Regions from separate parts of the Ureibacillus thermosphaericus genome, predicted to be linked through region 4. Evidence: riboswitches for the same ligand, from Rfam matches in the RefSeq annotation. Region 4 holds a riboswitch; each other region holds the start of a gene.

Region 1 (5,556 bases), 820 kb from region 4:
TTGTGTATTTCTTAATAAATAATCTAGCATTTTTTGTTGCTCTTCGTTTAATGGCACTAGTGGAAGACGAACACCACCAACTGTTATGCCTTTCATATTTAATGCTGCCTTAACAGGAGCAGGATTTGGTGCAATGAACATCGCTTTCATAATTGGTAACAGGTTTCGATGTTCTTTTGCAGCTTCTTGAATATTTCCAATGAAGAAATTTTTAATCATAGATTGCATTTCATTGCCGATAATATGAGAAGCAACGGAAATTACTCCTGTACCACCAATTGCTAATGTTGGTAATGTTAAGCTATCATCCCCGCTATATAGTGAGAAATGATTTGGCGTGTTTTCGATAATTTGTGCCATTGCATCTAAATTTCCACTTGCCTCTTTAATTGCAACAATATTCGGTATTTTCGCAAGACGAACTACCGTATCAACGGATAAATTGACGACACTACGGCCAGGAATGTTATAGAGTACAATTGGCAGTTTTGTATTTTGTGCAATTGCTTTAAAGTGTTCATACATTCCTTCTTGGTTTGGTTTATTGTAGTATGGAGTTACAAGCATGATGCCATCCACCCCGGCATCTTCTGCTTTTTTAGTAAGTTCAATGGAAGCTCTCGTATTATAAGAGCCCGTACCTGCAATTACAGGAACTCTACCATTTACAGTCTTCACAGTAAATTTAAACAGTTCTACTTTTTCTTCATCTGTTAAAGTAGGAGATTCTCCAGTTGTACCACATACCACTAATCCGTCTGTGCCGTTTTCAATTAAATGTTGAATTAGAATTTCCGTAGCCTCAAAATCTACGTCACCATTTTTGTCAAATGGCGTTACCATTGCTGTTAATACTCTTCCGAAATTCATTCTTCTCCACATCCTTTTCAATGTTATTTAATGGAGAAGGGCAATTTCTTTATAAACGCAAAAAGCAACAACGAAGAGCCTCGTTGTTGCAAAAAGGAAGATTTTTTGCGTAAGATAGCCCTCCATATAGTTTCCTATATGACAGTCCTACACTTATTCAATGCAGAACCAGCCCCTAGAAAAATGAGTTTCTAGGGACTTCGGCAAATCCCCCTTTCCACAATTATCATTGGACCTCATTATCCTCAAACTGTGTACTCTTGGTTTTTGCACCTCTATCCTTACTTCAAAGCAATATTGAAATAAGTCGATGGATAATTGTATATAATTGTAGCTCCTTTTATTTGGAAAAGCAATAACAATTAAGTATTTAAATATCATTTATGATTGAATTTTGTACAATATGCAGAAAAATTTTAAATTTTCAATCGAAAATTTTGTTAAATTGAAAATTTAAAAGGAATTCTAACTTCTTTGCAATAATATTGCTGTTGTTTTTATAAAAAGCATCCATACTACTGGTGAAATAGAATATATAAATTGCTGTCCCACAATGATTTAGATGGGGTTGGATGTGGCATTTCAGCGAAACTTGCCTTTGGACAAGATGTAAAAGTAGGATATAATTCAATTGCTTCACTTGAACGGGAAATTGAATACTTTTTAGAAAATGATTTGCCTGATACTTTTTTATTTATTACAGATTTATCACCTAGTGAAGAAAATGACACAAGATTAAATGCACATTTTAAACAATATAAAAATATTCAACTTATTGATCATCATAAAACAGCGTTGCATTTTAATGAATATGATTGGGGAACGGTATTAGTCGAAAATGAGGAAGGGAAGCTAGAAAGTGCAACTTCATTATTTTATCAGTTTTTAGTTGCAAACGAGTTATTAAAGCCAACAGAGGCAATTGATGAATTTGTGGAGCACGTAAGACAATATGATACTTGGGAGTGGGAAAAACGATAATGATAAAGCCCATTTCTTAAATTCATTGTTTTTCTTAGTGTCCATCGATGAATTTGAAGAAACGATGATTGACAGACTAACTTCTTCTGAACACTTCGATTTTGATGAATTAAGAAGATCGGATAGAACGATATATTCGTCGCAAAAAAAGAGAGGTAGTGCAAATAAAAAATGATGAGTATTTTGCTGGAGTTGTATATGCAGAATCTTATCATTCAGAATTAGGAAACGAATTAAGTAAAGAACATCCTCATCTTGACTATATCGCTATATTGAATATGGGAAGTAAAAAAATTTCTTTCCGCACTATTCATGACCATGTGGATGTTTCGGAAATCGCAGCAGTGTATGGCGGAGGAGGACATCAAAAGGCAGCGGTTTGTAACTTAACAGAGGAAACATATCAAATATTTGTACAAAATACTTTTCAGCTTGATCCAATGCCTCAAGATGCGAAATATAATCGGTATAATGTAAAGGAATCTTCTTTTGGTACGATGTATGCTGATGCCGATGATAACAATTATTTTATATTACAAAAAGATGGCGTTTGGATGATTGAAAAATCCAGAACAATTAATAGAAACAACTTTTGCAAGTTTTGAAGAAGCAGAAAAATATTTAAAGAGGATGTATGAAGCCTATCTAGTACGTGATGAAGTGTTTGTTGAGTATTTAATGAATCGAGTAAAAAAAGAACATTAGAAGTAGATGATTGAAATATTTTTTATGAATGCAAAATTCGCTAGCTCCTTTCAATTTAGCTAGCGAATTCTTATTATTATTTATGTTGTGATAAATATAATGCGGTTTGGAAAACGAACTTTTTATTTTCATCCTGCATCATATTTATTAATTCATCGTGATCAATTAAAAGTATATGGTTTAAGGAAGAAAACTTTTTGGCAGATGGTGTAAAAGATTGATTTGTAATAATCATTGCGCCATCTGCACTGTATGTTTTTATATTGACAGCAACTTGTTGAACCTTTCGGATGTCAACTGCATTTGCCCCTTTTATAATCTGTATTATATATTTTCTCGTACCTTTCCATAAAATAAGATCCACATTGAAAGTTTCAATGTCCTTTGTAATAAGTGCTACGTAACGATGTTTTTCAAAAAGTTTTTTTAATAGATGGATGTACTCCGTTTCTAGCAAATTATTCAATTGTATAAGTTCTTTCTGTAAAAGATCGTTGTCAGTGTGAACGGTTTTTATTAAATGCAATGTACGATTAATTAAATAAAAAATAAAACGAAAACTTGAAGTTCTAAAAGGCTTGTAGAATATCACCAAAGTAATGAAAATCATGAAATACAATTTAATATCATATACATTTAGTTCAATAGAAATCAAACTGAATAATGTGATAACAATACCAAAACTGAACATCAAAATCATTAAAAATTCAATTACTTTGCTTTCAAATTTTTCTTTCTTTCATCTACATTCATTCCTTGTTTTTTATATTATTTTTTAACTTTTGGAGCTGAATATATTCTAAAAAAGGATGAGAATTAAAAACAGAATATTTGATAATCATCCTAATATTTGTGTATGATTACAAAGAAAAATATTTCAATTTCGAGATAATATGTTTTGTATGTGGAGGGAATGAGGATGGAAATAGGGTTAACGACATTTGTAGAAACGACGCCAGATGTAAGAACGGGAAAAGTGATAAGTCATGCGGAGCGACTTCGAGAAGTTGTAGAAGAAATTCAACTAGCTGATGAAGTGGGATTAGATGTTTATGGAGTAGGTGAGCATCATCGAAAAGATTATGCTTGTTCATCACCTGCTGTATTGCTTGCTGCGGCCACAACGAAAACAAAAAATATTAAATTAACGAGCGCAGTAACTGTATTATCTTCAGATGATCCAGTGAGAGTGTATCAGCAATTTGCTACATTGGATGCAATTTCGAACGGGCGTGCAGAAATTATGGCAGGCCGGGGTTCTTTCATAGAATCTTTTCCGTTATTTGGTTATGACTTACAGGATTATGATGAATTATTCGAGGAAAAGTTAGATTTATTACTACAAATACAGAAACAAGAAATCATTCATTGGAACGGTAAACATCGTCCAAGTATTAATGGTCGAGGAGTATACCCAAGACCAGAAAATGAAGTTCCGATTTGGATTGCTAGTGGTGGAACGCCTCAATCGGTAGCTCGAGCAGGTGCGTTAGGCTTACCTTTATGTTTAGCGATTATCGGCGGCAGTCCATTACAATTTGCTCCTTTAGTGAAGTTATATTATCGTGCAGCAAAAGAAGCAGGACATGATATTTCCAAACTAAAAGTAGCATCTCACTCCCATGGATTTGTTGCGGAAACGACAGAAGAGGCGGTTGAAAAGTTCTTCCCTCCAACCCAATACGCAATGAATGTTTTAGGTAGAGAACGAGGATGGGGACCATATACGCAAGCGACATTTGATTATGCTAGAAGTTTAGAAGGAGCATTGTACTGTGGCGATGTAAAAACGGTAGCAGATAAAATTATTTTCTTGCGTAAAAATGTTGGAGTTACTCGCTTTATGCTCCACTGCCCAGTTGGTTCAATGGCTCATGAAGATGTGATGAGATGCATCGAATTGTTAGGGAAAGAAGTTGCACCAATTGTACGTGAAGAAGTAGCGAAATGGGAAGCGGAAGGTAATGGGCAAATCATAGTCTAGTAATAACTATCGATATTGGCTATTATTTTGCAAACTTTGACTATTATCTTTTTAGCTTGACTATAAAGTGATCGATTTTGGCTATTATCGGTCTTTCCCGAATCGAAATTGAAACGATTGGCAATTAAGTTCGCACATTTGACTATTATCCATTTTAGTTTGACTATTAAGTGATCGATTTTGGCTATTATCGGTCTTTCCCGAATCGAAATTTAATCGATTGGCAATTAAGTTCGCACATTTGACTATAATCCAATTTAGTTTGACTATTAAGTGATCGATTTTGGCTATTATCGGTCTTTCCCGAATCGAAATTTAATCGATTGGCAATTAAGGTCGCACATTTGACTATTATCCATTTTAGTTTGACTATTAAGTGATCGATTTTGGCTATTATCGGTTTTCCCTAAATCGAAATTAAAACGATTGGCAATTAAGTTCGCACATTTGACTATTATCCATTTTAGTTTGACTATTAAGTGATCGATTTTGGCTATTATCGGTTTTCCCTAAATCGAAATTAAAACGATTGGCAATTAAGTTCGCACATTTGACTATTATCCATTTTAGTTTGACTATTAAGTGATTGATTTTGGCTATTATCAGTTTCCATGAATCGAAAATGTTATAGCTAAGCCTTATTTCAAATGAGAAATGATAAAGAGAGGACTGTCATCAACTTTTGCACAGTCCTCTCTCTTATAACACGAATATTTCTAATCAATAAACGTATTCAGATTCAATTTCTTTAATCTTTTCATACAGCATTTTATTTACCGGTGTATCAATTCCGTACTTTTTGCCAAGTTTTAATACAGTTCCAGCAAACAATTCAACTTCGCTTAGTCGTTTTGCATCGACATCTTGTGCCATTGATGGTTTTCCTTCTGGACTGAGAGTATCTAATACATCAAGCCAGTAATTTAAATCATCTTCTGTCAATGGAACACCAGCTTTATCTGAAATAGCAATAACTTCTCGCATAGCAGCAATCATCGTATTTCTTGCTTCACCTT
Region 2 (5,556 bases), 520 kb from region 4:
TTATTCGAAGTACTCCTTATAATACCCGCCTACTTTTCCAGTATTATCAACTATAAAAATAAATTCTTCTGTTTCATTTTTCACTTCATATTCTTTCCCAACAGTTAACACGTTAGATACTAAATATTTTTTCGCATTTGTATTCACACATTTTACTGTACGAATAGTAGGTGCGTCCTTCCATTTTAAGTGTAGCATTATCATACCCTCTCTCTTCATTAAACTATCGTTTACAATTATATCATCTAATTGCCAAGTACATACATGAAAGTTTTCAAAACCATCTCTCATGAACTTCTTGTCCAGTTAACACATTTATTTTAACAAATACTGATGGATTTTGTCGTCCATTAGGTAATTTCGATTTACTTAATTTATCGTATGCTTATTTATGATTCTTTATTAATAAAAATATGGTTTAAATCTGTTGTAGTAGAATTTTAGATAAATCCATTTCTTGAGCACTAGCAACTTTTCTTCCCTTTCCTTTTAAAAAATATTCGCCAACCATCACCAGTAAGCCTTATTGAAACTTTTCCAAACATAAGTACAGTTGTCACGGTACATTTCTGTGCAATTTACATATAATAATGAAAACGTTATTTTCCATTCTGGTTGATAAATTTGTTGTTATTTGCAAAGACTATCAAGTGAACCATCCCTGTGATTTCTCAACATACGCTGATGAAATAGGTGATCGTGATGTTAAACTACTTAGATGTTGGGACAGGTGAAGAAATAGTCTTTATTCATGGATTAGGAAACCGCATACAAGCTTGGGCTCCCCAATTGGAACTGACTACACAATATCGATTAATTATCATCGAATTAAGAGGACATGGTGACTCTCCAGAAAAGGAAAATATCAATGTCGAATTTTTTGCAAAAGACATAATTGAAGTATTAGATTATTTAAATATCGAAAAAGCACATTTTGTTGGTTTATCACTCGGTGGAATCGTTGCACTAGAAATATGTAAGCGTTTTAAAAAGCGTGTAAAATCACTCATTTTATGTAATACAACTTACTATATTCCTACTTTGCTTGGGAATATTACTCTTGAAAAAACAAAACGATTTTTAAAAAAATCGTCACTCGAACAACTGAATGAACGGCTCATCAAAAAATGTTTATACAATCCTGAAGAACAAAAGGTTTATGAATTAGCAAAGAATGCTTTTCACATTCGAGAAGATACGTATTTAAAATCCGTTCAATCAGCTTTTGGAAGAAACTATTTTTATGATTTGTTGACCATTAATGTGCCAACACTGATTATTGGTTCACTAGAAGATAAAGTTGTACCTATTCAAAATGCCTATCTGATGCATTACATGATTAAGTCTTCCAATTTAATTATTTTTGAAAATACAGGACATTTGTCGAATATCGAGCGACCAGAACTATTCAATTTAGCCATTGCTCAACATATCAAACAATTTCAAAATAAAGTAAGTTAAAAAGGGGGCGTCTAACAAGTCATTTTGAGACACCCCCTTTGCGGCTGTCGCTAGCGCTTTCGCCGCAAATAAATTGCGCTGTCGCTAGTGCTTTCGACGCAGATAAATTGCGACGAGGAGGCGCGTTTGATGTGACCACCGCAGGAGAAAAGTTTTCAAGAGAATATAACTATTAAGAAATAAGGCTGTTCAGAAAGTGATTGACTTTCTGGACAGCCCCGTTCCATCTTATTTATTTAATGTTCGTCTTAAGAACTCTTTTGTTCTTTCGTGTATTGGGTTGACTAGTACTTGTTCAGGAGGCCCTTCTTCAACAATGACCCCTTTATCCATAAATACGACTCGATCTGAAACTTCTTTTGCAAATTCCATTTCATGGGTAACAATTAACATCGTATTTCCGGCCTTCGCAAGGTCTCGCATAACCTTTAGTACTTCCCCTACCATTTCTGGGTCAAGGGCAGAAGTCGGTTCATCAAATAGCATCACGTCTGGATCCATTGCTAAAGCTCTTGCAATTGCAACCCTCTGTTTTTGTCCACCTGAAAGTTGTCGAGGTCGCGCATTCTTATAGCGATCCATTCCAACAATCGTTAAATATTTCATCGCATTGTTTATGGCTTCCTCTTTTGAACGTTTCAATACTTTTACTTGTCCGACTATACAATTCCCTAATACATCCAAGTTATTAAATAAGTTAAACTGCTGGAATACCATACCTAAGTGCGTACGATATTTTTCTTTATTGTAACCTTCCGTTAAAATATTTTCTCCATTAAAAATAATCTCACCGCCTGTAGGAGTTTCCAGCAAGTTAATGCAACGCAATAATGTGGATTTTCCTGATCCTGAAGCTCCAATTAACGTTACAACTTCCCCTTTTCTTACTTGGAAATTGACATCTTTCAATACTTCATGATTGCCGAATGTTTTATTTAAATGTTTGATATCAATGACCACTGTCATAGCATTACTCACCATCCTTTATCGGCTTGTTTCCTGTCACAAGCTCCACTCGGTACGAATCAGGTCCATCCATTTTCTTCTCAAACCAAAGAAGAATACGAGTTACAGTGAATGTCATAATGAAGTACAATACGCAGGCAATTAAGAATGCTTCTGCATAACGATATGTACTACCCGCAACAGAGTTCGTTGTAAAGAATAATTCAACTACACTAATGACACTTAGTACAGAAGAGTCCTTTATATTCATAACGAGCTGGTTACCAGTCGCTGGTAAAATATTTCGAGCTACTTGAGGAAGGATAATATAGAACATTGTTTGAAAATGATTCATACCAATCGCTTCACTGGCCTCGTATTGTCCTTTATCGATTGAAACAATTCCACCTCGCACATACTCTGCCATATAAGCACCTGTATTTAAGCTGATAACAATTAGACCAGCAACAAAGCGATTTAATTGAATATCAATGGCATAGAGTCCGTAGAACACAACCATCGCTTGTACCATCATTGGAGTGCCACGGAATAGTTCAACATAGCAAGTTAGTATAAAATTAATAGTTTTTAATGCATATGTTTTAAAGGATTTTTTTTGCAATGGAATCGTGTGCATAACCCCGATGAAAAATCCGATAATCGCACCAAAAATCGTACCTAATATCGCAAGAATTAATGCAATCCATGCTCCTCGCAAAAACAAATCCCAGTTATTCTGAAAAATATTCCAAACTGTTTCTAAGAAAGACATAAAGAAATCCCCTTATTGTTTTTTTGTTCGCACTTAGAAGAATTAAAGTTAAGCACAGTAAATAACTTTACAGGGAAGGAAAATGGAAAAAGGTTGTCTTATAGAAAATCTCAAGACAACCTTTCACCACACTATTGTTGTGATGGTTGATTTTTAATAGCTTCTTCCATGATTTGATGACGTTCATCTTCCGTAATACCAGCTAAAATTTCGTTAATTTTATCTTTTAAGTCCGAACCTTTTTTCAAGCCAACAGCGATTGCTGTATCAGATTCATCAGCCTCAAATCCGTCTTCTGGAACAATGTAAGTAAATCCTTCAATTGCTGCCTCAGCAGACATCCCTTCTGGACGTTCTGAAATATAAGCATCAATTGCACCAGAAGATAATTGGATTCGCATTTGGCCAAAATCTGTAGCTGGTACTTGTTTATTAACGCCAGTCATTTGATCGATTACTTTGTAGTGAGTAGTACCTTGTTGTGCTGTTACTTTAGCCCCTTCAAAATCATGAATCGATTTTGCATTTGCATATGGACCATCTTTTTTCACAACAATTACGAAATCACTCGTATAATAGTTGTCTGTAAAATCGATTACTTCCATGCGTTCAGGAGTAGGTGACATACCCGCAATAACTGCATCAATTGCACCAGATTGTAATGATGGAATTAAACCATCCCAGTCAGTTTTTACAATTTGAAGCTCCATCCCTAATCCTTCAGCAATACGTTTTGCGATTTGAACATCGTAACCGTTTGCAAACTCTTTAGAATCTGCAATAGGAACTGCTCCATTTGAGTCATCTTTTTGAGACCAGTTAAATGGTGCATAAGCAGCTTCCATACCTACTCTTAATACACTTTTTGACTCGGATGAAGATTCTGAATCTTTTTGTGATTCTCCACCTGTTGATTCTTTGTTTCCTGAACCACATGCTGCAAGAACGAGAACCGTCATCATGGTTATGAAAAGTAGCAATAATTTCTTTTTCATCTTAATTCCCCCTGTCTCTGTTTAGCTTAGCTTCACAAATAAAAAGCGACCTAAGAAGAACTTAAGGTCGCATCAATTTGTTAGACTAATACCTCTAGTTCCACTTTGGAATAGCACACCTTACATATAAACATGTAAGACAGTGTTACAGTTATTCACTGTAACCCCAGCATAGTTATCTGAGCAAATAACTACACTTCGGCGATATTTCCTTCTTTCCCACTTCTTCACTCGCTCAAGCTCCATGAGAAACTAATAAATACCGCGCCTCTACCCTACCAAGTGAGGCTAGAATATTCAATTGTTAAGAGAAGCATAACCTAAATGGTGTTTACTTGTCAATAACAAATAGGAAAAGTTTAATAGTACCAAATATACTCCCCAAAAATAGTTGGGGAGTATATTATACATTTTCTTATGAATTTAGAAGTAAATCTTCAGGATTTTCGATTAATTCTTTAACTGTTTTTAAGAATCCAACTGAATCTTTACCATCAATGATTCGATGATCGTATGAAAGTGCCACATACATCATTGGACGAATTTCAACTTGGCCGTTTACAGCTACTGGACGGTTTACAATTGAGTGCATACCAAGGATACCTGCTTGCGTACCATTGATAATCGGTGTTGAAGCTAATGAACCAAAGATACCGCCATTTGTAATTGTAAATGTTCCGCCTTGTAAATCAGAAATTGCTAATTTCTTTTCACGTGCTTTTTGAGCAAGTTCTGCAATTTCTCTTTCAATTTCAGCGAAGTTTTTGCGATCTGCATCACGTACAACTGGAACTACTAAACCTTCTTCTGTAGATACCGCAATACCGATATCATAAATGTTAAATTTATGAATTTCATCACCAACAATTTGTGCATTTACATAAGGGTATTTTTTCAATGCAGCAACTACTGCTTTTGTGAAGAATGACATGAATCCAAGTTTAATACCATTCTCATTCACAAATTGTTCTTGCTTACGTTTACGTAATTCCATTACATTTGTCATGTCAATTTCGTTGAATGTTGTTAACATTGCCGTATTTTGTTTAACTTCAAGAAGACGTTTTGCAATTGTTTGACGTCGACGGCTCATTCTTTCAACTGTAACGCGAGATTCATCTACAGTTACAGCAGGTGCTACAGGTTGTGCTGCTTGCACTGGTTGTGCTGGTTTAGCAGCATGAGCAGCAACATCTTGTACACGAACTCGGCCTTGTGGGTCTACTGGTGAAATTGCTGCTAAATCAATGCCTTTTTCACGAGCAAGTTTACGTGCAGCTGGTGAAGCTACTACGCGCTCATTAGATGTTTCCTCAACAACCGGTGCAGCTTGTGCTGGTTGTGCTTGAGGAGCTTGTGGTTGTTCCTCTTTAACCGCTTCTT
Region 3 (5,556 bases), 800 kb from region 4:
CTTTCACCAGATACTTCTTCCCGAGCTAATGGTTCAGTTGGTGGAGAAATTACGAAACGTCTTGTGCAAATGGCTCAACAACAATTGAAAGGAAACTCAGAATAATTGGCAATAATAAACACACCTAAGTTCAAATGTTCTTAGGTGTGTTATTATTGTAACCATTATAATTAAATTTTACTCATATAAAAATAAAGAATCAAAATAATAATAACGTCAAATATAAACCAACTAATGTGAAGAATAGTATTGGAAGTGTCAGGATAATCCCCATTTTAAAATAAGCTCCCCAAGAAATTTTAATCCCCTTGTTTGAGAGTACATGTAGCCACACAAGCGTAGCAAGTGAACCAATTGGTGTAATTTTGGGACCTAAATCTGAGCCGATTACATTGGCATAAATTAAAGAATCGCGAATTACACCTGACGTGGAAGTTTCCGCTATTGCTAATGAGTCAATCATAATTGTAGGTAAGTTATTCATAACTGAAGATAAGAAGGCTGCAATATACCCCATTCCAATCGTAGTAGTGAATAATCCTCCTTGCACTGTCCATTCAATAACATAGGCTAGTCCTTTCGTGAAACCTGCATTTCCTAATCCATAAACGACTAAATACATACCGATGGAGAAAAATACAATATTCCATGGCGCTCCTTTTATTACGGCTTTTGTATTGACTGCTGAACTTTTTCGAGCCATCGCCAATAAGAATATCGCCATAATCCAACCAATAATACTAACGGGTACATGAATCCATTCAGCTGAAAAATAACCGGTTAATAAAATTGCCATTACCGGCCACGCTAATTTAAACATCTTTTCATCCCGTATGACTTCCCGTGGATTTTTTAGCATCATTACATCATACTTTGATGGAATAGATTTCTGGAAGTATAAAAATAGAACGATAATGGTTGCTATTAATGAAAAGAAATTAGGAATAATCATTCGTAAAGAGTATTCCATAAAGCTGATTCCAAAAAAATCTGCTGCGATTACGTTTACTAAGTTACTTATTAAAAAAGGGAGGGAAGTAGTGTCAGCTATAAAACCACTAGCCATAATAAAAGGGAAAATCATTTTCTCATTAAAATTTAAATTTCGAACCATTGCAAGAACAATAGGGGTCAAAATTAATGCTGCACCATCATTTGAAAAGAAGGCTGAAACAAAAGCTCCAAGAACTGTAACGTAAATGAACATTCTAATACCGTTCCCTTTTGCTATGCGAGCCATGTGCAGTGCAGACCATTCAAATAAACCAATTTGATCCAATATTAAGGAAATGATTATAATCGCAATAAATAATAATGTCGCATTCCAAGTAATGTTAACAACTTCAAAGACGTCATTAATATCCACTACTCCAACAATCAATGCAACTATTGCGCCACAGCAGGCTGACCAACCGATATTGATATTTTTTGGTTGGCGAATTACGAGTATGAGCGTGATGATAAATATTAAAATGGCTAATAGTAAATTGAGCAAAATCATATCCTCCAACAAAGTTGAATTGTGACATATTGAAGATAAAAAAATAAGCACTTATGAATTTAGTTAAATGCCTAAAATTCACAAATGCTATTATATCACTATTCATTTTCCTATCGAATATTTTATTTACTTTTCCACCAAGTATTATTTATCAAAATAAAAACCTGCCATTTTCATGGCAGGAGAATATTTATGAAATCAATTGTAATTGTGTATTTCTTAATAAATAATCTAGCATTTTTTGTTGCTCTTCGTTTAATGGCACTAGTGGAAGACGAACACCACCAACTGTTATGCCTTTCATATTTAATGCTGCCTTAACAGGAGCAGGATTTGGTGCAATGAACATCGCTTTCATAATTGGTAACAGGTTTCGATGTTCTTTTGCAGCTTCTTGAATATTTCCAATGAAGAAATTTTTAATCATAGATTGCATTTCATTGCCGATAATATGAGAAGCAACGGAAATTACTCCTGTACCACCAATTGCTAATGTTGGTAATGTTAAGCTATCATCCCCGCTATATAGTGAGAAATGATTTGGCGTGTTTTCGATAATTTGTGCCATTGCATCTAAATTTCCACTTGCCTCTTTAATTGCAACAATATTCGGTATTTTCGCAAGACGAACTACCGTATCAACGGATAAATTGACGACACTACGGCCAGGAATGTTATAGAGTACAATTGGCAGTTTTGTATTTTGTGCAATTGCTTTAAAGTGTTCATACATTCCTTCTTGGTTTGGTTTATTGTAGTATGGAGTTACAAGCATGATGCCATCCACCCCGGCATCTTCTGCTTTTTTAGTAAGTTCAATGGAAGCTCTCGTATTATAAGAGCCCGTACCTGCAATTACAGGAACTCTACCATTTACAGTCTTCACAGTAAATTTAAACAGTTCTACTTTTTCTTCATCTGTTAAAGTAGGAGATTCTCCAGTTGTACCACATACCACTAATCCGTCTGTGCCGTTTTCAATTAAATGTTGAATTAGAATTTCCGTAGCCTCAAAATCTACGTCACCATTTTTGTCAAATGGCGTTACCATTGCTGTTAATACTCTTCCGAAATTCATTCTTCTCCACATCCTTTTCAATGTTATTTAATGGAGAAGGGCAATTTCTTTATAAACGCAAAAAGCAACAACGAAGAGCCTCGTTGTTGCAAAAAGGAAGATTTTTTGCGTAAGATAGCCCTCCATATAGTTTCCTATATGACAGTCCTACACTTATTCAATGCAGAACCAGCCCCTAGAAAAATGAGTTTCTAGGGACTTCGGCAAATCCCCCTTTCCACAATTATCATTGGACCTCATTATCCTCAAACTGTGTACTCTTGGTTTTTGCACCTCTATCCTTACTTCAAAGCAATATTGAAATAAGTCGATGGATAATTGTATATAATTGTAGCTCCTTTTATTTGGAAAAGCAATAACAATTAAGTATTTAAATATCATTTATGATTGAATTTTGTACAATATGCAGAAAAATTTTAAATTTTCAATCGAAAATTTTGTTAAATTGAAAATTTAAAAGGAATTCTAACTTCTTTGCAATAATATTGCTGTTGTTTTTATAAAAAGCATCCATACTACTGGTGAAATAGAATATATAAATTGCTGTCCCACAATGATTTAGATGGGGTTGGATGTGGCATTTCAGCGAAACTTGCCTTTGGACAAGATGTAAAAGTAGGATATAATTCAATTGCTTCACTTGAACGGGAAATTGAATACTTTTTAGAAAATGATTTGCCTGATACTTTTTTATTTATTACAGATTTATCACCTAGTGAAGAAAATGACACAAGATTAAATGCACATTTTAAACAATATAAAAATATTCAACTTATTGATCATCATAAAACAGCGTTGCATTTTAATGAATATGATTGGGGAACGGTATTAGTCGAAAATGAGGAAGGGAAGCTAGAAAGTGCAACTTCATTATTTTATCAGTTTTTAGTTGCAAACGAGTTATTAAAGCCAACAGAGGCAATTGATGAATTTGTGGAGCACGTAAGACAATATGATACTTGGGAGTGGGAAAAACGATAATGATAAAGCCCATTTCTTAAATTCATTGTTTTTCTTAGTGTCCATCGATGAATTTGAAGAAACGATGATTGACAGACTAACTTCTTCTGAACACTTCGATTTTGATGAATTAAGAAGATCGGATAGAACGATATATTCGTCGCAAAAAAAGAGAGGTAGTGCAAATAAAAAATGATGAGTATTTTGCTGGAGTTGTATATGCAGAATCTTATCATTCAGAATTAGGAAACGAATTAAGTAAAGAACATCCTCATCTTGACTATATCGCTATATTGAATATGGGAAGTAAAAAAATTTCTTTCCGCACTATTCATGACCATGTGGATGTTTCGGAAATCGCAGCAGTGTATGGCGGAGGAGGACATCAAAAGGCAGCGGTTTGTAACTTAACAGAGGAAACATATCAAATATTTGTACAAAATACTTTTCAGCTTGATCCAATGCCTCAAGATGCGAAATATAATCGGTATAATGTAAAGGAATCTTCTTTTGGTACGATGTATGCTGATGCCGATGATAACAATTATTTTATATTACAAAAAGATGGCGTTTGGATGATTGAAAAATCCAGAACAATTAATAGAAACAACTTTTGCAAGTTTTGAAGAAGCAGAAAAATATTTAAAGAGGATGTATGAAGCCTATCTAGTACGTGATGAAGTGTTTGTTGAGTATTTAATGAATCGAGTAAAAAAAGAACATTAGAAGTAGATGATTGAAATATTTTTTATGAATGCAAAATTCGCTAGCTCCTTTCAATTTAGCTAGCGAATTCTTATTATTATTTATGTTGTGATAAATATAATGCGGTTTGGAAAACGAACTTTTTATTTTCATCCTGCATCATATTTATTAATTCATCGTGATCAATTAAAAGTATATGGTTTAAGGAAGAAAACTTTTTGGCAGATGGTGTAAAAGATTGATTTGTAATAATCATTGCGCCATCTGCACTGTATGTTTTTATATTGACAGCAACTTGTTGAACCTTTCGGATGTCAACTGCATTTGCCCCTTTTATAATCTGTATTATATATTTTCTCGTACCTTTCCATAAAATAAGATCCACATTGAAAGTTTCAATGTCCTTTGTAATAAGTGCTACGTAACGATGTTTTTCAAAAAGTTTTTTTAATAGATGGATGTACTCCGTTTCTAGCAAATTATTCAATTGTATAAGTTCTTTCTGTAAAAGATCGTTGTCAGTGTGAACGGTTTTTATTAAATGCAATGTACGATTAATTAAATAAAAAATAAAACGAAAACTTGAAGTTCTAAAAGGCTTGTAGAATATCACCAAAGTAATGAAAATCATGAAATACAATTTAATATCATATACATTTAGTTCAATAGAAATCAAACTGAATAATGTGATAACAATACCAAAACTGAACATCAAAATCATTAAAAATTCAATTACTTTGCTTTCAAATTTTCTTTCTTTCATCTACATTCATTCCTTGTTTTTTATATTATTTTTAACTTTTGGAGCTGAATATATTCTAAAAAAGGATGAGAATTAAAAACAGAATATTTGATAATCATCCTAATATTTGTGTATGATTACAAAGAAAAATATTTCAATTTCGAGATAATATGTTTTGTATGTGGAGGGAATGAGGATGGAAATAGGGTTAACGACATTTGTAGAAACGACGCCAGATGTAAGAACGGGAAAAGTGATAAGTCATGCGGAGCGACTTCGAGAAGTTGTAGAAGAAATTCAACTAGCTGATGAAGTGGGATTAGATGTTTATGGAGTAGGTGAGCATCATCGAAAAGATTATGCTTGTTCATCACCTGCTGTATTGCTTGCTGCGGCCACAACGAAAACAAAAAATATTAAATTAACGAGCGCAGTAACTGTATTATCTTCAGATGATCCAGTGAGAGTGTATCAGCAATTTGCTACATTGGATGCAATTTCGAACGGGCGTGCAGAAATTATGGCAGGCCGGGGTTCTTTCATAGAATCTTTTCCGTTATTTGGTTATGA
Region 4 (5,556 bases):
AACAAGTAAAAAAAGAATTAGAGAAAAAAATGATGGAGGCTGCGGAAAAGCTTGAATTTGAAAGAGCAAAGGAATATCGAGATCAAATTCAATATATCGAAACGGTTATGGAAAAGCAAAAAATCGTTTCAGGAGACCAAACGAACCGGGACGTATTTGGATATGCAGTTGAAAAAGGGTGGATGTGTGTTCAAGTCTTTTTCGTTCGACAAGGAAAATTAATTGAAAGAGATGTTTCTGTATTTCCTATTTACCGTGATCCGGAAGAGGAATTTTTAACTTTTGTAGGGCGTTTCTATGATACAGAACATTTAAAGCCAAAAGAAATATTGATTCCAGAAACAATTGATAAAAGCATTTTAGAAAAATTATTAAATATAAGAGTATTGGTGCCAAAACGTGGCACAAAAAAAGAACTGGTGGATTTAGCAAAGAAAAATGCAATGCTTGCAATCGAAGAAAAATTCCAATTAATTGAACGCCAGGAAGAGAGGACAATTGGCGCTTGTCAACAATTAGGTGAGGCTCTAAATATTGAAACGCCTTATAGAATTGAAGCCTTTGATAACAGCCACATGCATGGAGCAGATCCTGTTAGCGCAATGGTCGTATTTATTAATGGAAAGCCGGCAAAAAAAGAATATCGCAAATATAAATTAAAAAATACGGCGAAACATGACGACTATGGAGCGATGCAAGAGGTGATTCGCAGGCGCTATACCCGTGTATTAAAAGAACAATTGCCACTTCCTGATCTAATTATTGTTGACGGTGGTAAAGGGCAAATTGAAGTTGCACGAGAAGTGTTGGAAGATGAGCTTGGATTATCAATTCCCATTGCAGGACTTGCAAAAGATGAGAAGCATCGAACATCTGAACTATTATACGGGGAACCACCTATGTCGATTCCACTGAAAAAAACAAGTGATGCTTTTTACTTGCTTCAGCGAATACAAGATGAAGTCCATCGCTTCGCTATTACATTTTTGCGGCAACAACATCAAACGAACGCTTTACGCTCTGTCCTTGATGAAATTGAAGGAATCGGTCCAAAACGGAAGAAACAATTACTGAGTCATTTTGGTTCAGTGAAAAAAATCAAACAAGCTTCTGTGGAAGAATTAATGGAAGCGAAAATGCCAAAAGTGGTTGCAGAAACAATCTATCAGTATTTCCATAATGACACATTGTCAAAGGAATAACTGTATGATAATGTAATTTTAAAAGTAAATAAGTTTAGATATAGATAGAGGTGCGAGATTCATGAGTACCTAACTGGAGGAGAGGAACAAGTCTGAAGAAGGTTAGGGAAAGGGGAGATTGCCGAAGCGGTAAATTTGCTTGTTCCAGTTTACTGGCTGGTTTTGCATTGAAGAAATGCAAGATTGTCAGAATCTAAATGGTTCTGGAGAGCTATCTCATAAAGTGTTTTCTGAAAATTGAGGCAGCTTTTCACCATCCTTTGTGAAGAGTTGCTTTTTTCTTTAATTATATAAGATTCGGAAACTTCATTTCATGGCTTGTGAAAATAAGGGGAGTGTAGCGATGATTAATATTGTAGTGAAGTTGGATGAATGGAATCTAGCATCACCTGAAAACATTGGAGAAATAGCAAAAAGACTCATCGAAGAGAAGAAGTTTGGACGCAATGTAGTAGCAGTCGTTCCATCCTCTCCACCTGTAAATGAGGGTTTGGAAAAAATTATTTACTCTTTATCGGATGCACCATCCGAAAGAGAGTTAGACGCAATCCATTCTACCAATAATCAAATTGCTAGCAGTTTGCTTTCCATCGCCATTCAAAAAAGAGGATTTAGAGCTGTTTCCCTTACAGGCTGGCAACTTGGAATGAAAACAACACGAAAATTAGCAGGAAATGCTCGCATACATCAAGTCGATGGTAATGTCATTATTGAACGGTTTAAAAAAGGCGAAATAATCATTGCTATTATACCTGTAAAGTTTACACATTAAAGCGCCCATAAGATGAGCATAATAAATATAAAATGTGGGAATTTATTGGGTTTATTAAAAAGCCACAGCGTAGCTGCAATGCCATTGACACCTACCACGATTCTTAGTACTTGGTGGATGGGGTCGGGGCCCCGCCAACAAGTACTTAGAAGCGATTTGTCCGTAGTACAATGACAAACGGAGTGAGCGCAAGGAGCTATTTTTTGAGATCATCTGCAATCTACAATCACTACGGACAATCAGGTAGGTGTCAATGGTGGCGTACTTCGTACATGAATGGAGGATATGGAAATGGCGAAAAAATATCGATATTACACATTTGAATTCAAAAAACAAGTCATTGAAAAATATTTCGAAGGGTATTCTTCCACAGAGGTAGCTAAAATATATAACATTCATCGGAGAAGAGTCTCTGAATGGGTGAAAATTGTGAAAGAAGGAGGCTATGAAGCTCTCTTAACCAAAAGAGAAAAAGTAGCTAAACAGAAACAGTCGCCTGTTGAAAAATCTTTGGAAGAAAAATATCTCCTATTACAGTTGGAGAACGAATACTTAAAAAAGTTGTTAGATCTAAGAAAGGGGTGAATGACAAAGAACAACAATTTGCCTTTATTCACGCTTACGCAGAACAATATCCGATTTCTATTTTAGCGGAAATCGCCAATGTATCCCGTGCGGGTTATTATAAATGGTTAAAGAGAAATGGAGAAAAACATCGTGATCAAATTGATGAACGGTTAATCCCTTATATCCTAAAGGTGTTTAACGATCACCGTGGTACTGTGGGGAGAAAACGAATCAAAATTGAATTGGAAAGACAATATGGGTTAGTCATCAATGAAAAACGGATTGCCCGTTTAATGAGGAAATATGGATTGGTATGCAAAATTCGCCAAAAGAAATTTAGATATCGTCCAAGTGTTCATGGAAAAATTCCCAATCTTCTTAGCCGTAACTTCAAAGCCATTCGAGAAGGAGTAAAGTTTTCCATTGATATTACGTATATTCGCGTGAAAAGAGGACGTCAAAAATGGGTATATCTCTGTGCCATTAAAGACTTATTTAATGAGGAAATCGTGGCTTATTCAATGGGGACAAGTTTGGAAATGAAATTAGTGTATCGCGCCTTAGAAATGCTTAAAAAAAGGGGATATAGTAAAGGAGCGATTCTCCATAGTGACCAAGGCACTCACTTTACTAATCCCGATTATCAAGAGTATCTCCGTGAGATGGAGATAACTCAATCCATGTCCCGCAGAGGCAACTGCTGGGACAATGCCTGCATCGAAAATTTCTTTAGTCATCTGAAGGTTGAACTTGGATGTTTTAGCCAACCCGAAACTGTACGAGAAATTTACGAAGCAGTAGAAAACTATATTAATTATTATAACACCAAACGTATCGTAACTAAACTAAAAATGAGCCCGATGGAATATAGAACAAAAGCAGCATAAATTTGGATTAATACGGGGCGGATAAAAATGTCTACTTGACAGGAGCATGAGCACATAGTCGCGGGCGGACAAGGTGTTGATGATGAGGGCAACATCACCCTTCTCGGAGCTGGAGGGACTGATGCAACAGCGGTAGCGATTGCAAAAAGCATTGATGCAGAACGTGTGGAAATCTATACGGATCTTGATGGGGTATATACAGGGGATCCTAATGTAGTTCAACAGGCTCGTAAATTGAAAGATATTACATATGATGAGATGTTAGAATTATCTTATTTAGGTTCGAAAATTGTTCATCCGAGAGGTCGAATTAGCAAAAAAATTTGATATACCAATTGTTGTTCGTTCGAGTACGAAAAATCTTCGAGGTACATTGATTAAGGGAGAGATTGAAATGGAGAGAAATTTAATTGTTCGTGGTGTCGCCTATGAATCAGATATTATCCGCTTTACTGTTGGATATGAATTACTAGAAAAATCTTCCCTTGCCAACTTGTTTAATACCCTAGCAAAGCATCATGTCAACGTAGATATTATTGTACAATCTGTGATGAGTGAAGTAAAACCGACAATATCGTTTTCAATTGTAAAAGAGGATTTAACAAATGCGGTAAAAGTGCTTGAAGAACATAAAGAGGAGTTAGGTTTTCAATTTGCTGATTTTGAAGTTGGTTTAGCGAAAGTGTCAATCGTGGGTTCGGGCATGGTTTCCAATCCAGGGGTAGCAGGCCGCATGTTCGCACGCTTATGTCAAGAAAATATCCCTGTTAAAATGGTTTCTACATCTGAAATTAAAGTATCTGTCGTTGTGCCACAAGATGATATGATTCGTGCAGCAAATGCACTGCATGATGAATTTAATCTTGCTGAGGAATGGGTATAAAAAGGGGCGAATAAAGCCCCTTAGCGTTCAATTTTTTCTTTTAAATCCATCTTTACTGTAAAAATTACTTCTAGTTGTTTTTCTTTTTTCTCTTCATAGCATTCCGTCAAAACACCTTTAAAGTTTTGGATTTGTTCGGCAATGAAGCCAGCTTCTAAGCGAAAATTTCTTTCATTAATCTTTAGCAACTCCGGTTCATTCGTCAAACTAAACACAAATCCGTCTTTCATTTCTTTTTCAAGGGTAAGATCACCCCATCCGGCATCTTTAAAAAAGGAAATGATTAAAGGAATATCGGTGCATGGAAATTTGCGAGCTAAATCTTTTCCTGCCCAATATAGAATATCTTTTTCATGCTTTCCTAAAATGGATGGCACTAAATAATCTCTTAGCAGTTCGTATCCAAATAAAGGAAACGAATCTTTCGACAATGACATATAATAAGAACCTCTTTCTAGAATTTTTCTTTTTTAACAACAGAGAATTTGAAAAAAGTTAAAATAGAGAAAAATAACATAATAGAGAAAAAATAGAAGGTTTTGTAGCGAATATTAGACAAATTTCGGAAAATAAATATGCACAACTAACCTTGACGGTAATAGTTCGTGGGGGTACAATGAACTTGTCATAATATTGTACCATTATGAATAAAACAGTCAATGCATAAAGCGTTTACAATTTGTGACGACTTATTGACTACTTATTTTAAGGGGGTATCAGTCTTGGCAAAAAATGAGTTTTACTGGCGCCGACTACATTCTTTACTTGGTGTTATTCCTGTAGGGCTATTTTTAGTGTTCCACTTGTCTCTAAACTTTACTGCAACAGGGGGAGAAGAGACATATAACAGTGCAACAGGAGTAATGGATTATATTCCAGGTCCACTATTATTACTTATTGAGTGGATTGTTATCTACATTCCTATTCTGTTCCACGGTTTATATGGAATTTATATTGCCTTTACAGCAACACCAAACAATAAGCGCTTCAGTACATTCCGTAACTGGATGTTCTTATTGCAACGACTTACTGGTGTGTTCCTAGTAATCTTCATTGCTTGGCACATGTTCCAAACTCGCATCCAAAAAGCATTTGGTGCGGAAGTAAGTTTTGAAATGATGGAAAAAATCGTTGCAAATCCATGGATGTTAGGATTCTACATTGTGGGTATCCTTTCCGCTACATTGCATTTATCTAACGGTTTATGGTCATTCTTTGTAAGCTGGGGTATCACACAATCAACAC

Evidence for each region. Region 4 has a riboswitch for lysine ahead of UtA1_RS12855 (amino acid kinase family protein). Riboswitches for the same ligand answer to the same signal wherever they lie in the genome.
Region 1: another riboswitch for lysine. It lies ahead of dapA (4-hydroxy-tetrahydrodipicolinate synthase); the one in region 4 lies ahead of UtA1_RS12855 (amino acid kinase family protein).
Region 2: another riboswitch for lysine. It lies ahead of UtA1_RS10290 (transporter substrate-binding domain-containing protein); the one in region 4 lies ahead of UtA1_RS12855 (amino acid kinase family protein).
Region 3: another riboswitch for lysine. It lies ahead of dapA (4-hydroxy-tetrahydrodipicolinate synthase); the one in region 4 lies ahead of UtA1_RS12855 (amino acid kinase family protein).

Annotation. Positions count from the first base shown of each region.
Region 1 is NZ_AP018335.1:3,691-9,246, reverse strand. It holds gene dapA (4-hydroxy-tetrahydrodipicolinate synthase) at 1-870, opposite strand, end outside; lysine riboswitch at 978-1,156, opposite strand; partial or broken gene UtA1_RS00035 (DHH family phosphoesterase) at 1,402-2,556, shown strand; gene UtA1_RS16875 (restriction endonuclease) at 2,633-3,022, opposite strand; gene UtA1_RS00025 (LLM class flavin-dependent oxidoreductase) at 3,476-4,540, shown strand; gene UtA1_RS00020 (ketopantoate reductase family protein) at 5,261-5,556, opposite strand, start outside.
Region 2 is NZ_AP018335.1:2,145,023-2,150,578, reverse strand. It holds gene UtA1_RS10310 (DUF6501 family protein) at 1-198, opposite strand; gene UtA1_RS10305 (alpha/beta fold hydrolase) at 703-1,461, shown strand; gene UtA1_RS10300 (amino acid ABC transporter ATP-binding protein) at 1,690-2,427, opposite strand; gene UtA1_RS10295 (amino acid ABC transporter permease) at 2,432-3,178, opposite strand; gene UtA1_RS10290 (transporter substrate-binding domain-containing protein) at 3,310-4,173, opposite strand; lysine riboswitch at 4,277-4,454, opposite strand; gene odhB (2-oxoglutarate dehydrogenase complex dihydrolipoyllysine-residue succinyltransferase) at 4,589-5,556, opposite strand, start outside.
Region 3 is NZ_AP018335.1:3,468,584-3,474,139, reverse strand. It holds gene UtA1_RS16775 (alpha/beta-type small acid-soluble spore protein) at 1-105, shown strand, start outside; gene UtA1_RS16770 (arsenic transporter) at 200-1,501, opposite strand; gene dapA (4-hydroxy-tetrahydrodipicolinate synthase) at 1,692-2,579, opposite strand; lysine riboswitch at 2,687-2,865, opposite strand; partial or broken gene UtA1_RS16760 (DHH family phosphoesterase) at 3,111-4,265, shown strand; gene UtA1_RS16755 (restriction endonuclease) at 4,342-5,007, opposite strand; gene UtA1_RS16750 (LLM class flavin-dependent oxidoreductase) at 5,183-5,556, shown strand, end outside.
Region 4 is NZ_AP018335.1:2,668,130-2,673,685, reverse strand. It holds gene uvrC (excinuclease ABC subunit UvrC) at 1-1,202, shown strand, start outside; lysine riboswitch at 1,240-1,424, shown strand; gene UtA1_RS12855 (amino acid kinase family protein) at 1,546-1,974, shown strand; gene UtA1_RS12850 (helix-turn-helix domain-containing protein) at 2,266-2,559, shown strand; gene UtA1_RS12845 (IS3 family transposase) at 2,556-3,428, shown strand; gene UtA1_RS17690 (amino acid kinase family protein) at 3,483-3,755, shown strand; gene UtA1_RS17685 (ACT domain-containing protein) at 3,823-4,311, shown strand; gene UtA1_RS12835 (YslB family protein) at 4,332-4,748, opposite strand; gene UtA1_RS12830 (succinate dehydrogenase cytochrome b558 subunit) at 5,034-5,556, shown strand, end outside.